Regions from separate parts of the Serratia montpellierensis genome, predicted to be linked through region 2. Evidence: predicted binding sites of a transcription regulator. Region 2 holds the regulator's gene; each other region holds the start of a gene.
What was found. The regulator PhoB, encoded in region 2, activates phosphate uptake and scavenging genes when phosphate is short. The targets are predictions, from matches to a motif close to CTGTCATAAAACTGNCNNAT.

Region 1: the regulator PhoB is predicted to act here: its motif matches at 2,004-2,023, upstream of glpT (glycerol-3-phosphate transporter).
Region 3: the regulator PhoB is predicted to act here: its motif matches at 2,586-2,605, upstream of pitA (inorganic phosphate transporter PitA).

Annotation. Positions count from the first base shown of each region.
Region 1 covers NZ_VOSN01000001.1:62,498-66,712, forward strand. Annotated here, with positions in the region: gene glpB (glycerol-3-phosphate dehydrogenase subunit GlpB) at 1-173, opposite strand, end outside; gene glpA (anaerobic glycerol-3-phosphate dehydrogenase subunit A) at 163-1,812, opposite strand; gene glpT (glycerol-3-phosphate transporter) at 2,177-3,529, shown strand; gene glpQ (glycerophosphodiester phosphodiesterase) at 3,612-4,215, shown strand, end outside.
Region 2 covers NZ_VOSN01000005.1:963,701-967,915, forward strand. Annotated here, with positions in the region: gene FUU19_RS10030 (PstS family phosphate ABC transporter substrate-binding protein) at 1-321, opposite strand, end outside; gene phoR (phosphate regulon sensor histidine kinase PhoR) at 336-1,652, opposite strand; gene phoB (phosphate response regulator transcription factor PhoB) at 1,677-2,366, opposite strand; gene sbcD (exonuclease subunit SbcD) at 2,582-3,814, shown strand; gene sbcC (exonuclease subunit SbcC) at 3,811-4,215, shown strand, end outside.
Region 3 covers NZ_VOSN01000004.1:57,855-62,069, forward strand. Annotated here, with positions in the region: gene FUU19_RS04425 (SDR family oxidoreductase) at 1-236, opposite strand, end outside; gene uspB (universal stress protein UspB) at 669-1,004, shown strand; gene pitA (inorganic phosphate transporter PitA) at 1,078-2,580, opposite strand; gene FUU19_RS04440 (aminoacetone oxidase family FAD-binding enzyme) at 2,881-4,080, shown strand.

The DNA.
Region 1 (4,215 bases), on a different contig from region 2:
TCGACCGGCGTGCCGTCCGGCAATCTCGCCAACAGGTCGAGCGAGCCGGAGGAGAAGTAGAGCGCGCTCTGGCCGGAACTGACCACCGCGCAGCGTTTGCCCTGTTCGGCCACGGCAATGGCGCAGCTCAGGCCCGCCAGGCCACCGCCAATCACCACTACGTCAAATCGCATCATCCACCTCCTGCTCCTTGTCGGCCTGGGCCTCAAGCCCGCATAACCCCTGGTAAACCCAACTGGTAAATTCGCTCTCGCGCAACGCATCGCCCCAGGCGATCGGCCGTACGCCTTTCCACCGTTCGTTGAGGAACTGCGACAGCTGCGCGATAGATTGCTGCGGCGTGCTGACGTTAAAGCGCGTCAGCAGCCCGGCGGCGCGGCAGGCGCAGAGTTCGCCTTGGCAGGTACCCATGCCGACGCGGGTGCGGCGGCGCAGATCCACCAGGTTATTGACGGTCAGCGAATTGACCGCATAGCGCACTTCCCCGGCGGTCACCGCCTCGCATTCGCACACCAGGCTGGTGTCGAGCCGATCGGCCGCCGGCACCTGGCTGGCGCGATCGCCGTGGCGGTAAATTGCTGAGCCGCGAATACTGGCGGGCAGTGAAACCACGCTGCGCACCGTTTCCTCCGCCGACTGGCGAGATCCCGGCAACGCGTCCTGCGCGGTGGTGCACGGACGGTTTACGCCAAGCTTTTCGCACACCTTGTCGGTGGCCCACTCCGCCATCAGGCGGTAGGTCATCAGCTTGCCGCCGGTGATGGTGATAAACCCTTCCAGCCCGTCGCGGGCGGCGTGATCGAGCAGCACGATGCCGCGGCTGACGTTGCGCCCGCTGGGATCGTCATCGCTGGCTACCAGCGGCCGCACCCCGGCATAGGCACGCAAAATGCGGGTCTGCGCCAGGGTGGGCGCCAACAGCGCCCCCTCGCGGATCAGAATGTCCACCTCCTGCGGGGTCACCAGCATGTTGTCAATTTGGTCGTAGTCGATATGGGTCGAGGTGGTGCCGATCAGCGAGATGGTGTCGCCCGGCACCAGGATGTCGGCGTCCGCCGGTTTGCGGCAGCGGTTGATCACCATGTTGTTGATGCGATGGCCGAGGATCAGCAGCGCCCCCTTGGCCGGGAACATGCGGATGCGCAAATCGGCGTATTCGGCGATCTGCTGGCCCCAGATGCCGGCGGCGTTGACCACCACCGACGCGTGCAGCTCATAGCGCCGCTGATTCTGATGGTCGTAAACGCGCACGCCCGTTACCCGATCGCCGCTGCGCAACAATCCCACCACCTGGTGGTAGGTCAGGATCTGTGCGCCGTGTTCGCGCGCGTCCAACATGTTGGCGGCGGTCAGCCGGAAAGGATCGACGGTGCCGTCCGGTACGCGCACCGCGCCGATCAACGCCGGGTTAGCCGCCGGCTCCAGCCGCAGCGCCAGCTGCGGGTCGATCGCTTCGGCGTCGATGTCAGCCTGGCGACAGGCGGCGATAAACTGTTGCTGATAGTCCAGCGAGTCCTGCGGCAGGGTGATGAACAGCCCATCGGTGCGCTCGATACAGTGATGAGCGATACGTTTCAGGATGCGGTTCTCTTCGATGCACTCGCGCGCCGACTCGCCGTCGGTCACCGCATAGCGCGCGCCGCTGTGCAGTAAACCGTGGTTGCGGCCGGTGGCGCCGGTGGCGATGTCGTGGCGCTCCAGCAAGATGCAGCGCAGGCCGCGCCGCGCACAGTCGCGGGCAATGCCTGCGCCGGTGGCGCCGCCGCCGATGATGATCACATCCGTTTCGCCGCCGTCAAAATAGCTGCTCATGTCGCTCCCTCAGGATCGGTAGTTATGAGCCTATTGAGCCACGGTTATTGGGGTCTTTGTTTGATAAGGAACAATAACGAACATAAAACGAAATAAAAATGACCACAAAAAACCATCAATGTGATCATAATCACGATTTTTGGACGTTTTTCTATTTCATAACGTTAACGAATCGCTCAAAATCCGCCGTGGTTTCATGAAAGTGTAACAATTGCGCCATTCGTCACAGCGACACCAGGCGTATTTGATGACAATGGCGCTCGTTATGGAACACAAAAACACCACATTCGATATCCGCTCAATCATCAAATGAACGTAAAAGGTCATATTGATGTGATAACAGATAAAGCCATCGGAGGCGCTCATGTTGAGTATTTTTAAGCCAGCCGCACACATCGCCCGTGTGCCGAGCGATAAGGTAGATCCGCTCTACCGTAAGCTGCGCTGGCAAATTTTCCTGGGGATCTTCTTCGGTTACGCCGCCTACTATCTGGTGCGTAAGAACTTCACCCTGGCCATGCCTTACCTGATCGAACAAGGCTTCAGCCGCGGCGACCTCGGCTTCGCGCTGTCGGGCATCTCTATCGCCTACGGCTTCTCCAAATTCATCATGGGTTCGGTCTCTGACCGTTCCAACCCGCGGGTGTTCCTGCCTGCCGGCCTGATCCTGGCGGCGGCGGTGATGTTGTTCATGGGCTTCGTACCGTGGGCAACTTCCAGCATCGCGGTGATGTTCGTTCTGCTGTTCCTGTGCGGCTGGTTCCAGGGCATGGGTTGGCCGCCGTGCGGCCGCACCATGGTGCACTGGTGGTCGCAGAAAGAACGCGGCGGCATCGTCTCCATCTGGAACTGCGCCCACAACGTGGGTGGCGGCCTGCCGCCGCTGCTGTTCCTGCTGGGCATGGCCTGGTTCAACGACTGGCACGCGGCGCTGTACATGCCGGCCTTCGGCGCCATCCTGGTGGCCCTGATCGCCTTCGCCCTGATGCGCGATACCCCGCAATCCTGCGGCCTGCCGCCGATTGAAGAGTACAAAAACGACTACCCGGACGACTACAGCGAAAAAGACGAAGAAGAGCTGACCGCCAAGCAGATCTTCATGCAGTACATCCTGCCGAACAAGCTGCTGTGGTACATCGCGGTCGCCAACGTGTTCGTCTACCTGCTGCGTTACGGCATTCTGGACTGGTCGCCGACCTACCTGAAAGAAGTGAAGCACTTCGCGCTGGACAAGTCTTCCTGGGCCTACTTCCTGTATGAATACGCCGGTATCCCGGGCACCCTGCTGTGCGGCTGGATGTCAGACAAAGTGTTCAAAGGCAACCGCGGCGCCACCGGCGTGTTCTTCATGACGCTGGTGACCATCGCCACCGTGGTGTTCTGGATGAACCCGGCCGGTAACCCGACCGTGGACATGATCTGTATGCTGGTCATCGGCTTCCTGATCTACGGCCCGGTGATGCTGATCGGCCTGCACGCGCTGGAGCTGGCGCCGAAGAAAGCCGCCGGCACCGCCGCGGGCTTCACCGGCCTGTTCGGCTACCTGGGCGGCTCGGTTGCGGCCAGCGCCATCGTCGGTTACACCGTGGACTTCTTCGGTTGGGACGGCGGCTTCATGGTGATGATCGGCGGCGGCGTGCTGGCGGTTATCCTGCTGCTGCTGACCATGCTGAACGAAAAGAAACACCACGCGGAAATCGCCGCCAAGCGCGGTTAAGCGTCACACGACTTTTGCATGATTTAAAGGCCGCCCTGCGGCCTTTTTACTACCCTGCCCCCAACAACACGGAGAAAATGGAATGCGGACTCAAGTCAAAGCCCTGCTGACAGGGATCATTCTCGCCACCTCAATGGTCAGCGCCGCACAGGCGGCGGACAAAGTGGTGATCGCCCACCGCGGCGCCAGCGGCTACCTGCCGGAACACACCCTGCCGGCGAAAGCGATGGCCTACGCGCAGGGCGCCGATTACCTCGAGCAAGATCTGGTGATGACCAAGGACAACGAGCTGGTGGTGCTGCACGACCATTACCTCGATCGCGTCACCGACGTCGCCGAACGCTTCCCGGACCGTGCGCGTAAAGACGGCCGTTATTACGCCATCGACTTTACGCTGGCAGAGATCAAATCGCTGAAGTTCACCGAAGGCTTTGAAATCGAAAACGGCAAGAAGGTACAGGGTTATCCTGGCCGCTTCCCGATGGGAAAATCCGACTTCCGCGTGCACACCTTCCAGGAAGAGATCGAGTTCGTGCAGGGTCTGAACCATTCGACCGGCAAAAACATCGGCATCTACCCTGAAATCAAGGCGCCGTGGTTCCACAAACAGGAAGGCAAAGACATCTCCAGCAAAGTGCTGGCGGTGCTCAAGCAGTACGGTTACACCGGCAAGAACGACAACGTCT
Region 2 (4,215 bases):
CACCGCCAGCGGCGCATAGCCGTAGCGATGTTCGAACGCCGAGACCTCGGCCGCCTTCATCGGCCGGCTCATCGGGCCCAGCTGCGCGGCGCCCGCCGCCAAGGCGGTCGGCGCGGTAGAGGAGCCGGCGGCCTGGATCTGCAGGTTAACGTTGGGATAATGCTGACTGAAATCCTGCGCCCACAGCGCCATCAGATTCGCCAGGGTGTCGGAACCGACGCTGGACAGGTTGCCCGCCAGCATGCCGTCGGGCTGCGCCAGCGCGCCGCGTCCGGCCAGCAGCGCCAGGCAAAGCAACAGCCCTCGGGTTATTCGGGTCATACCGGTGTCTCGCGTTAATTTTTCACCGCATTCTCTGATAAAGCGGCGGGAACAATCAACCGATTGGGTAAGGTAAAGATAAAGCGGGTGCCAATCCCCGGTTCGCTGAGGATCTCCAGCCGCGCATCGTGATGGCTGAGCGCGTGTTTGACGATCGCCAACCCCAACCCGCTGCCGCCGGTTTGGCGCGAACGGGCCTTGTCGACGCGGTAAAAACGCTCGGTCAGCCGCGGCAGGTGTTCGGCGGCGATGCCCGGCCCGTTGTCGCTGACCTGGAACTGCGCGCCGTGCGCCGTCTGCTGCCAGCTCACTTCAATGTGGGTGCCCTTCGGCGTGTGATTGACCGCGTTGTACACCAGGTTAGACACCGCGCTGCGCAACTGGTCTTCATTACCGAACACGTTGAGCTGCTCGTTCACCCGGAAGGTGATCTCGTGATTGCCGCCGCTCAGCGACTGCGCCTCGCGCTGCAACACCCGCAGCATCAGCGGGATATCCACCCGCTCGTTCATGTCGACATTGGGCGCCGCCTCGATGCGCGACAGCGTCAGCAGCTGCTTGACCAGCCCGTCCATGCGGCGGGTCTGCTCTTGCATGGTGCTCAGTGCCTTGCTGCGCAGCGAGCCGTCCTGCTCTTCGTCGCCCATCATCTCCAGGTAGCCCTGCAGCACCGTCAGCGGCGTGCGCAGCTCATGGCTGACGTTGGCGAAGAAGTTGCGCCGCGCCCCTTCCAGCTGGCGCATCTGGGTAACGTCGCGCGCCACCATCAGCAGCTGCCCTTCGGAATACGGCATCACGCGGAATTCGACGTAGTGTTCGTTGTTCAGCTGCAGCGTCAGCGGGCGCGAGAACTCCTGCTGTTGCAAGTAGTGGCTGAATTCCGGATAGCGCAGCAGGTTGAGGATGTGCTGGCCGTTGTCTTCCGGCCAGCGGAAGCCGAGCAGATGCTGCGCCAGCCCATTACACCAGAAGATGTTGCCTTCGACGGTGGTCATCACCACCGCATCCGGCAGCGATTCGGCCCCGCTGCGAAAGCGCTTGATCAGCAGCGCCAGCTCGCGCCGGCGGCGGCGGTTGCGCTGCTGCATCTGATACAGGCCATAAAACAGCGGCTCCCAGCTCCAGCGGCCAGGCGGCGGTGTCATGCTGCGGTCGATCCACAGCCAATGGGAGAGTTTGAGCTGGTTGTAGAAATTCCACACCAGCGCAGCCAGCGCGGAGGCCAGCAGGAACCAGGGCAGATGACCGAAAATCAGCCCCAGCAGTAAAGCGGGCAAACAAAAAAGAGCCAGCTCCAGAGCCAGCCTCTTCCACGACAGACGTTCTAACACGGCATATTCTCCAGCGCAGCGCGATCAGTAGCGCGTTGAGAACCGGTAGCCGGTGCCCCGAACGGTTTGAACCATTTTATCATGCCCACTGGTTTCTAACGCCTTGCGGAGCCGACGGATATGCACGTCAACGGTACGGTCTTCCACATAAACGTTAGTGCCCCAGACGTGATTAAGCAACTGCTCGCGGCTATAAACGCGCTCCGGGTGGGTCATAAAGAAGTGCAGCAGCTTGAACTCGGTCGGCCCCATGTCCAACGCCTGATCGTTAGCCATCACGCGGTGGGAGGATGGATCCAGGCTCAGCCCTTGCATTTCAATCACTTCTTCCACCGCCATCGGTGAAATGCGGCGCATGACCGCCTTGATGCGCGCCACCAGCTCCTTCGGCGAGAACGGCTTGGTGATGTAATCATCCGCCCCCACTTCCAGGCCGCGCACGCGGTCTTCCTCTTCGCCGCGCGCGGTCAGCATCATGACCGGGATATCGCGGGTCAGCGCTTCGCGCTTCATATGTTTGATGAACTGAATGCCGGAACCGCCGGGCAACATCCAGTCGAGCAACACCAAATCAGGGAACGGCTCAGACAGGCGCGTCACGGCGCTGTCATAATCCTCGGCTTCCAACGGTTGGTAACCATTCTGTTCCAACACAAAGCACACCATCTCACGGATCGGCGCTTCGTCTTCCACCACCAGTATGCGTCTTGCCATCGTCAATCCTGCCAATGTGTTAGCGACTTTGCGGGCGCCATTATGCGTCAGTTTTGTGACACTTTTATGAAAAAAAGCGGCTGTTATAGGCAGTAAGCATAGCGATTATTTCCCGGCGCAAAGAAAAATCATTCCATGGTCATCGCCATTGCGCCGGGACAGCCGCCGCCGCGGCCTTTATAATCATCGCCATTATCTTTGCATCCGGGAGTGTCATGCGCCTGATCCACACCTCTGACTGGCATCTTGGCCAGTACTTTTTCACCAAAAGCCGCGCCGCCGAGCACCAGGCTTTTCTGAACTGGCTGATCGAGCAGATCGAGCAGCAGCAGGTGGATGCGCTGATCGTCGCCGGGGATCTGTTCGATACCGGCTCGCCACCCAGCTACGCCCGCGAGCTGTACAACCGCTTCGTGGTGGACCTGCAGCGCACCGGCTGCCAGTTGGTCGTGTTGGGCGGCAACCACGATTCGGTCGCGACGCTGAACGAATCGCGGGAACTGCTCTCTTGCCTGAACACCACGGTGATCGCGAGCGCGCAGGGTGCCATCGAGCAGCAGATCGTGGTGCTTAACCGGCGCGACGGTCAGCCGGGTGCCGTGCTGTGCGCCATTCCGTTTCTGCGGCCGCGCGATCTGCTCACCAGCCGCGCCGGCGAATCCGGCGTACAGAAACAGCAGGCGCTGCAGGAAGCCATCGCCGAACATTACCAGGCGCTGTATCAGGCGGCCTGCGAGCGCCGCGATCGGCTGGGCCTGCCGCTGCCGATCGTCGCCACCGGCCACCTGACCACCGTCGGCGTCACTACCTCCGACTCGGTGCGCGATATCTATATCGGCACCCTGGACGCCTTCCCGGCGCAGGCCTTCCCCCCTGCCGACTATATCGCGCTGGGCCACATTCACCGCGCGCAGAACGTCGCCAAGTCGGAACATATTCGCTATAGCGGCTCGCCGATCCCGCTCAGCTTCGATGAACTGGGCAAAGCCAAAAGCGTCTTCCTGGTCGATTTCGCCGACGGCGCCCTCCAGCGGGTAGACGCGTTAACGATCCCGCAGTTCCAGCCCATGCAGCTGATCAAAGGCGATCTGGCCGAGATCGAACGGCAACTGCAGCAATTTGCCGACTATGCCGGCGAGCTGCCGGTGTGGCTGGATATCGAAGTGGCGACGCAGGACTACCTCAGCGATATCCAACGCCGCATCCAACTGATGGCGGATGAGCTGCCAGTGGAAGTGGTACTGCTGCGGCGCAGCAAAGAGCAACGCCGCCAGGCGATCGCGCAGCAGGACAAAGAAACGCTCAACGAGCTGAGCGTCAACGAGGTGTTCGAACGGCGCCTGGCTCAGGAGGCCGACATGCCCGAAGCGCGCCAACGGCGGATGCACCAACTGTTCCGCCAGGTGGTCGATGCGGTGCAGCACAATCCTGAGGAGACCAACTCATGAAGATCCTCAGCCTGCGGTTAAAAAACCTCAACTCGCTGCAGGGCGAATGGAAAATTGACTTCACCGCCGAGCCGTTCGCCAGCAACGGTCTGTTCGCCATTACCGGCCCGACCGGCGCGGGCAAAACCACCCTGCTGGACGCCATTTGCCTGGCGCTGTACCACCAGACGCCACGCCTCAACGTCACGCCGAGCCAGAATGAGCTGATGACCCGCCACACCGCCGAATCGCTGGCGGAGGTTGAATTCGAGGTCAAGGGCATCGGCTATCGCGCCTTCTGGAGCCAGCGCCGCGCCAAAAATGCGCCGGACGGCAATCTGCAGGCGCCGAAGGTCGAACTGGCGCGCCGCGAGGACGGCAAGATCCTGGCGGATAAGGTACGCGACAAGCTGGAGATCACC
Region 3 (4,215 bases), on a different contig from region 2:
AGCTTTTCGACCGCGCCCGCGGTGGTGAGATCGGCCTGCAGCGCGACGCCTTGCGCCCCGGCGGCCTGAATGGCGGCGACGGTTTTTTCCGCCTCGGCTTTGGAGGCGGCGCTGTTGTAGTGGATCACCACCGCTTTGGCGCCTTGTTCAGCCAAATCGCGCGCGATCAGCCCGCCGAGGTTTTTGGCGCCGCCGGCGATGAGGACGGTTTTTCCCTTGATTGAATGGTTTGCCATAACAGTTTCCTTGGATGAACGTAACGGAAACCTGAGTCTAGCCAGCGTGGGGGGAAAGATCAGCGGCGTAGCGCGGGATAGACTATCCAGAAAAACCGACTAATTACCGGCCGGTGGCGGTTCGTTGTCACGCCCCGGCGGGGGTGTTTCAACGCGTGGCGGTAAATTTTATCCACTGATCAGGCCAGTTTGCGTTTCATTAACCTACAATGATGGATATGGGCCTCATCATTTCCCCTCTGAGTGGAACCACGCTGTGCAAATCTCTCTGTGCGGTGCGGCAATGTCTCCGGAGGCGGTGGGTTATGGGCGTGGTCCGTGCAGGCAAAAAAGGGGATGAGAGCGGTAAGCTCCAGCAGAGTATCGGGTAATGAGGTAGGGCGGTTGGACCCGGCGGATGGCCGCGGATAACAACGCCTTGAGGGGGCAATCATGATCAGTACCGTCGCGCTGTTTTGGGCCTTATGTGTGGTGTGTGTGGTAAACATGGTGCGGTATTACTCTTCTCTGCGCGCGCTGCTGGTGGTATTGCGCGGCTGTGACCCGCTGCTGTACCAATACGTCGACGGCGGCGGTTTCTTCACCGCCCACGGGCAACCCAGCAAGCAGCTGAGGCTGGTGCGCTATATCTTTGCGCAACGCTATGTCGAGCACCACGATCCGGAGTTTATTCGCCGCTGCGAGCGGGTGCGCGGGCAGTTTATGCTGACCTCGGCCCTGTGCGGCCTGGTGGTCATCAGCCTGATAGCGCTGATGATTTGGTATTAATGCCTTCCTGTTTCCCTTGATGCAGGCAAAAAAAAGGCGGCCCTGCGGCCGCCTTTCTCATGATGCTTATCGCTTAGATCAGCTTTAACGCAACCCAATACAGCGCACCGGAAAGCAGAATCGAGATTGGCAGGGTCAGTACCCAGGCCAACAGGATGTTCTTCACGGTTTTGCTCTGCACGCCGCCGCCGTCCACGATCATCGTCCCGGCAACCGCCGAAGAGAGGACGTGGGTGGTGGAGACCGGCATGCCGGTATAACTCGCCACGCCGATCGACAGCGCCGCGGTCATCTGGGCCGATACGCCCTGGGCGTAGGTCATGCCTTTCTTGCCGATCTTCTCGCCGATGGTGGTGGCCACGCGTTTCCAGCCCACCATGGTGCCGAGCGACAGTGCCAGCGCGACGGCGACGATGATCCACATCGGCGCGTACTCGACGGTCTGCAGCAGATCCTGACGCAGGTTCTTCAGGAAACGCTGGTCGGCGGATGAGGTTTCCGGCAGCTTGGCGACTTTATCCGCCGTGTCGGTCACGCACATCAGCAGGCGGCGCAGGTGGCTGCGCTGGTCAACTGTCAGCTGATCGTAGCTTTGCAGGTTGGCGAGCATGCCCTGAGCCAGCTCGATCGCCGGCATGGCGCGCGAACTGTCGCAGTGGAACTCGGCCGGCTTGTTAGGCGTAGCTTCGTCATCCGGGCTTGGCACCAGCGGCGTCAACGACACCGCATGCGACAGTGCGTCACCGTGCTGCTGGTAATATTGCTGCAGGTGGGTCACGGCATCACGCGTACGGGTGATGTCATAACCGGTTGCATTCATATTGACCACGAAGCCGGCCGGCGCAACGCCGATCAGCACCAGCATGATAAGGCCGATGCCTTTCTGGCCGTCGTTGGCGCCGTGCGAGAAGCTGACGCCAATCGCCGACAGGATCAGTGCGATACGGGTCCAGAACGGCGGCTTGCGTTTGCCGTCGACCTTTTCACGTTCCGCAGGGGTCATGTGGATACGCTGGCGTTTCTTGGTGCCACTCCAATAGCGGCGCAAGGCGAACACCATCACTCCCGCTACCATCATGCCGACCAGCGGCGAGAACAGCAGAGAAAGGAAAATGCCAATCATTTTCGGGACGTTAAGCGCATCCACCACCGAAGTGTGGGTCATCAGGGCGTTGGTTAAACCGACACCGATGATTGCGCCTATCAGCGTATGGGAACTGGAGGCCGGCAGACCGAAATACCAGGTGCCGAGGTTCCAGATGATTGCCGCCAACAGCATGGAGAAGACCATGGCTAATCCGTGCGCTGAACTGACGTTCAACAACAGATCGGTAGGCAGCAAATGGACGATGGCGTAAGCAACACTCAAACCGCCGAGCATTACGCCAAGAAAGTTGAACAAACCTGCCATCACGACCGCAAGTTGCGAGCGCATGGCGCGGGTATAAATAACTGTAGCGACCGCATTGGCCGTATCATGAAAACCGTTGATGGCTTCATAAAACAACACGAACAACAATGCGAGAATTAACATCAGGCCGGTATGGAAATCCAGGCCAGCGAACAAATGCAGCATAAGCGTTACGCCAGTTTGTGGACATGAACGCCGCGCATTATCAGTGACAACCGGTGCCGGGGAAAAGGAAAATATGACGTTTTTTTGATTTGGACATGACGAAACGATGACGCGCCTATAACAAAAATATGGAATATCAACGCGTTAATCTCCTCTGACCTCTGTAATATTTTCTTACTATGGCGTTGGCGGCGCCGGGGCTTTACAATCTGCCGCCGTGAATTTGGCGGTGACCGGCGGCGAAACGGCGTAATATGGCGCTCTTTTGTCGCGATTGTGGTTTTGATAAGTGAGGCTCAGGTGGAACAGTTTGATGTCGTAGTGATTGGGGCGGGCGCCGCCGGCATGTTTTGCGCCGCGCAGGCGGGGCAACTCGGTTGCCGCGTGTTGCTGCTCGACAACGGCAAAAAACCGGGCCGCAAGATCCTGATGTCCGGCGGCGGGCGCTGTAACTTTACCAATATGTACGCCGAACCGGCGGCCTATCTGTCGAACAACCCGCACTTTTGCAAGTCGGCGCTGGCGCGCTACACCCAGTGGGACTTCATCGATCTGATCAACCGCTACGGCATCGCCTACCATGAAAAAACGCTGGGGCAGCTGTTCTGCGACGATTCGGCGCAGCAGGTGGTGGATCTGCTGGTCAAAGAGTGCGAGCTGGGCCAGGTGACGATGCGCCTGCGCAGCGAAGTGCTGGGTGTGGAGAAAACCGAGAACGGTTACGCGCTGGCGCTCAATGGCGAAAAAGTAAGTGCTCGCTCACTTGTGGTGGCCAGCGGCGGATTGTCCATGCCGGGGCTGGGCGCTTCGCCGTTCGGTTACAAGCTGGCGGAGCAGTTCGGCCTCAAGGTGCTGCCGACGCGCGCCGGACTGGTGCCGTTTACCCTGCATAAGCCGCTGCTGGAGCATGTGCAGACGCTGTCTGGCGTCTCGGTGCCGGCGGTGCTCACCGCCGAGAACGGCGTCAGCTTCCGTGAAAGCATTCTATTTACCCATCGCGGCCTGTCCGGCCCGGCGGTGCTGCAGCTGTCCAGCTACTGGCAACCGGGTGAGTATGTGAGCGTTAACTTACTTCCTGAGCTGGATTTGGCGGCCTTCCTGGATGATCAACGCCGGGAGCACCCGAACCAAAGCCTGAAAAACACCCTGGCGCTGCAATTGCCGAAGCGGCTGGTGGAGTGCTTGCAGACCCTGGGACAGTTGCCGGAGGCGACGCTGAAGCAGCTGAATGCGCCGCAGCAGGCGGCGCTGGTGGATCTGTTGCAGAACTGGCGCGTGCAGCCGAACGGTACCGAAGGCTACCGCACGGCGGAAGTGACGCTTGGCGGCGTCGACACCAATGAACTTTCCTCCAAGACGATGGAGGCCCACAAGGCGCCGGGGCTCTACTTTATCGGCGAAGTGGTGGACGTGACCGGGTGGTTGGGCGGCTACAACTTCCAGTGGGCCTGGAGCTCGGCCTGGGCCTGCGCCCAGGCGCTGGCGGCGCAGGGGCGTTAACGTTCAGCAGTGACGGATCAGGCCGATGTTGTTGGCATAAAACGCAGATACAACCCAGCGAGCGTCATAAAGCATTAGTAGCTGGTCGGTTGTCGAAAGCGCTTGCGGATCGCCGAGACCCTATTCATTAGACTT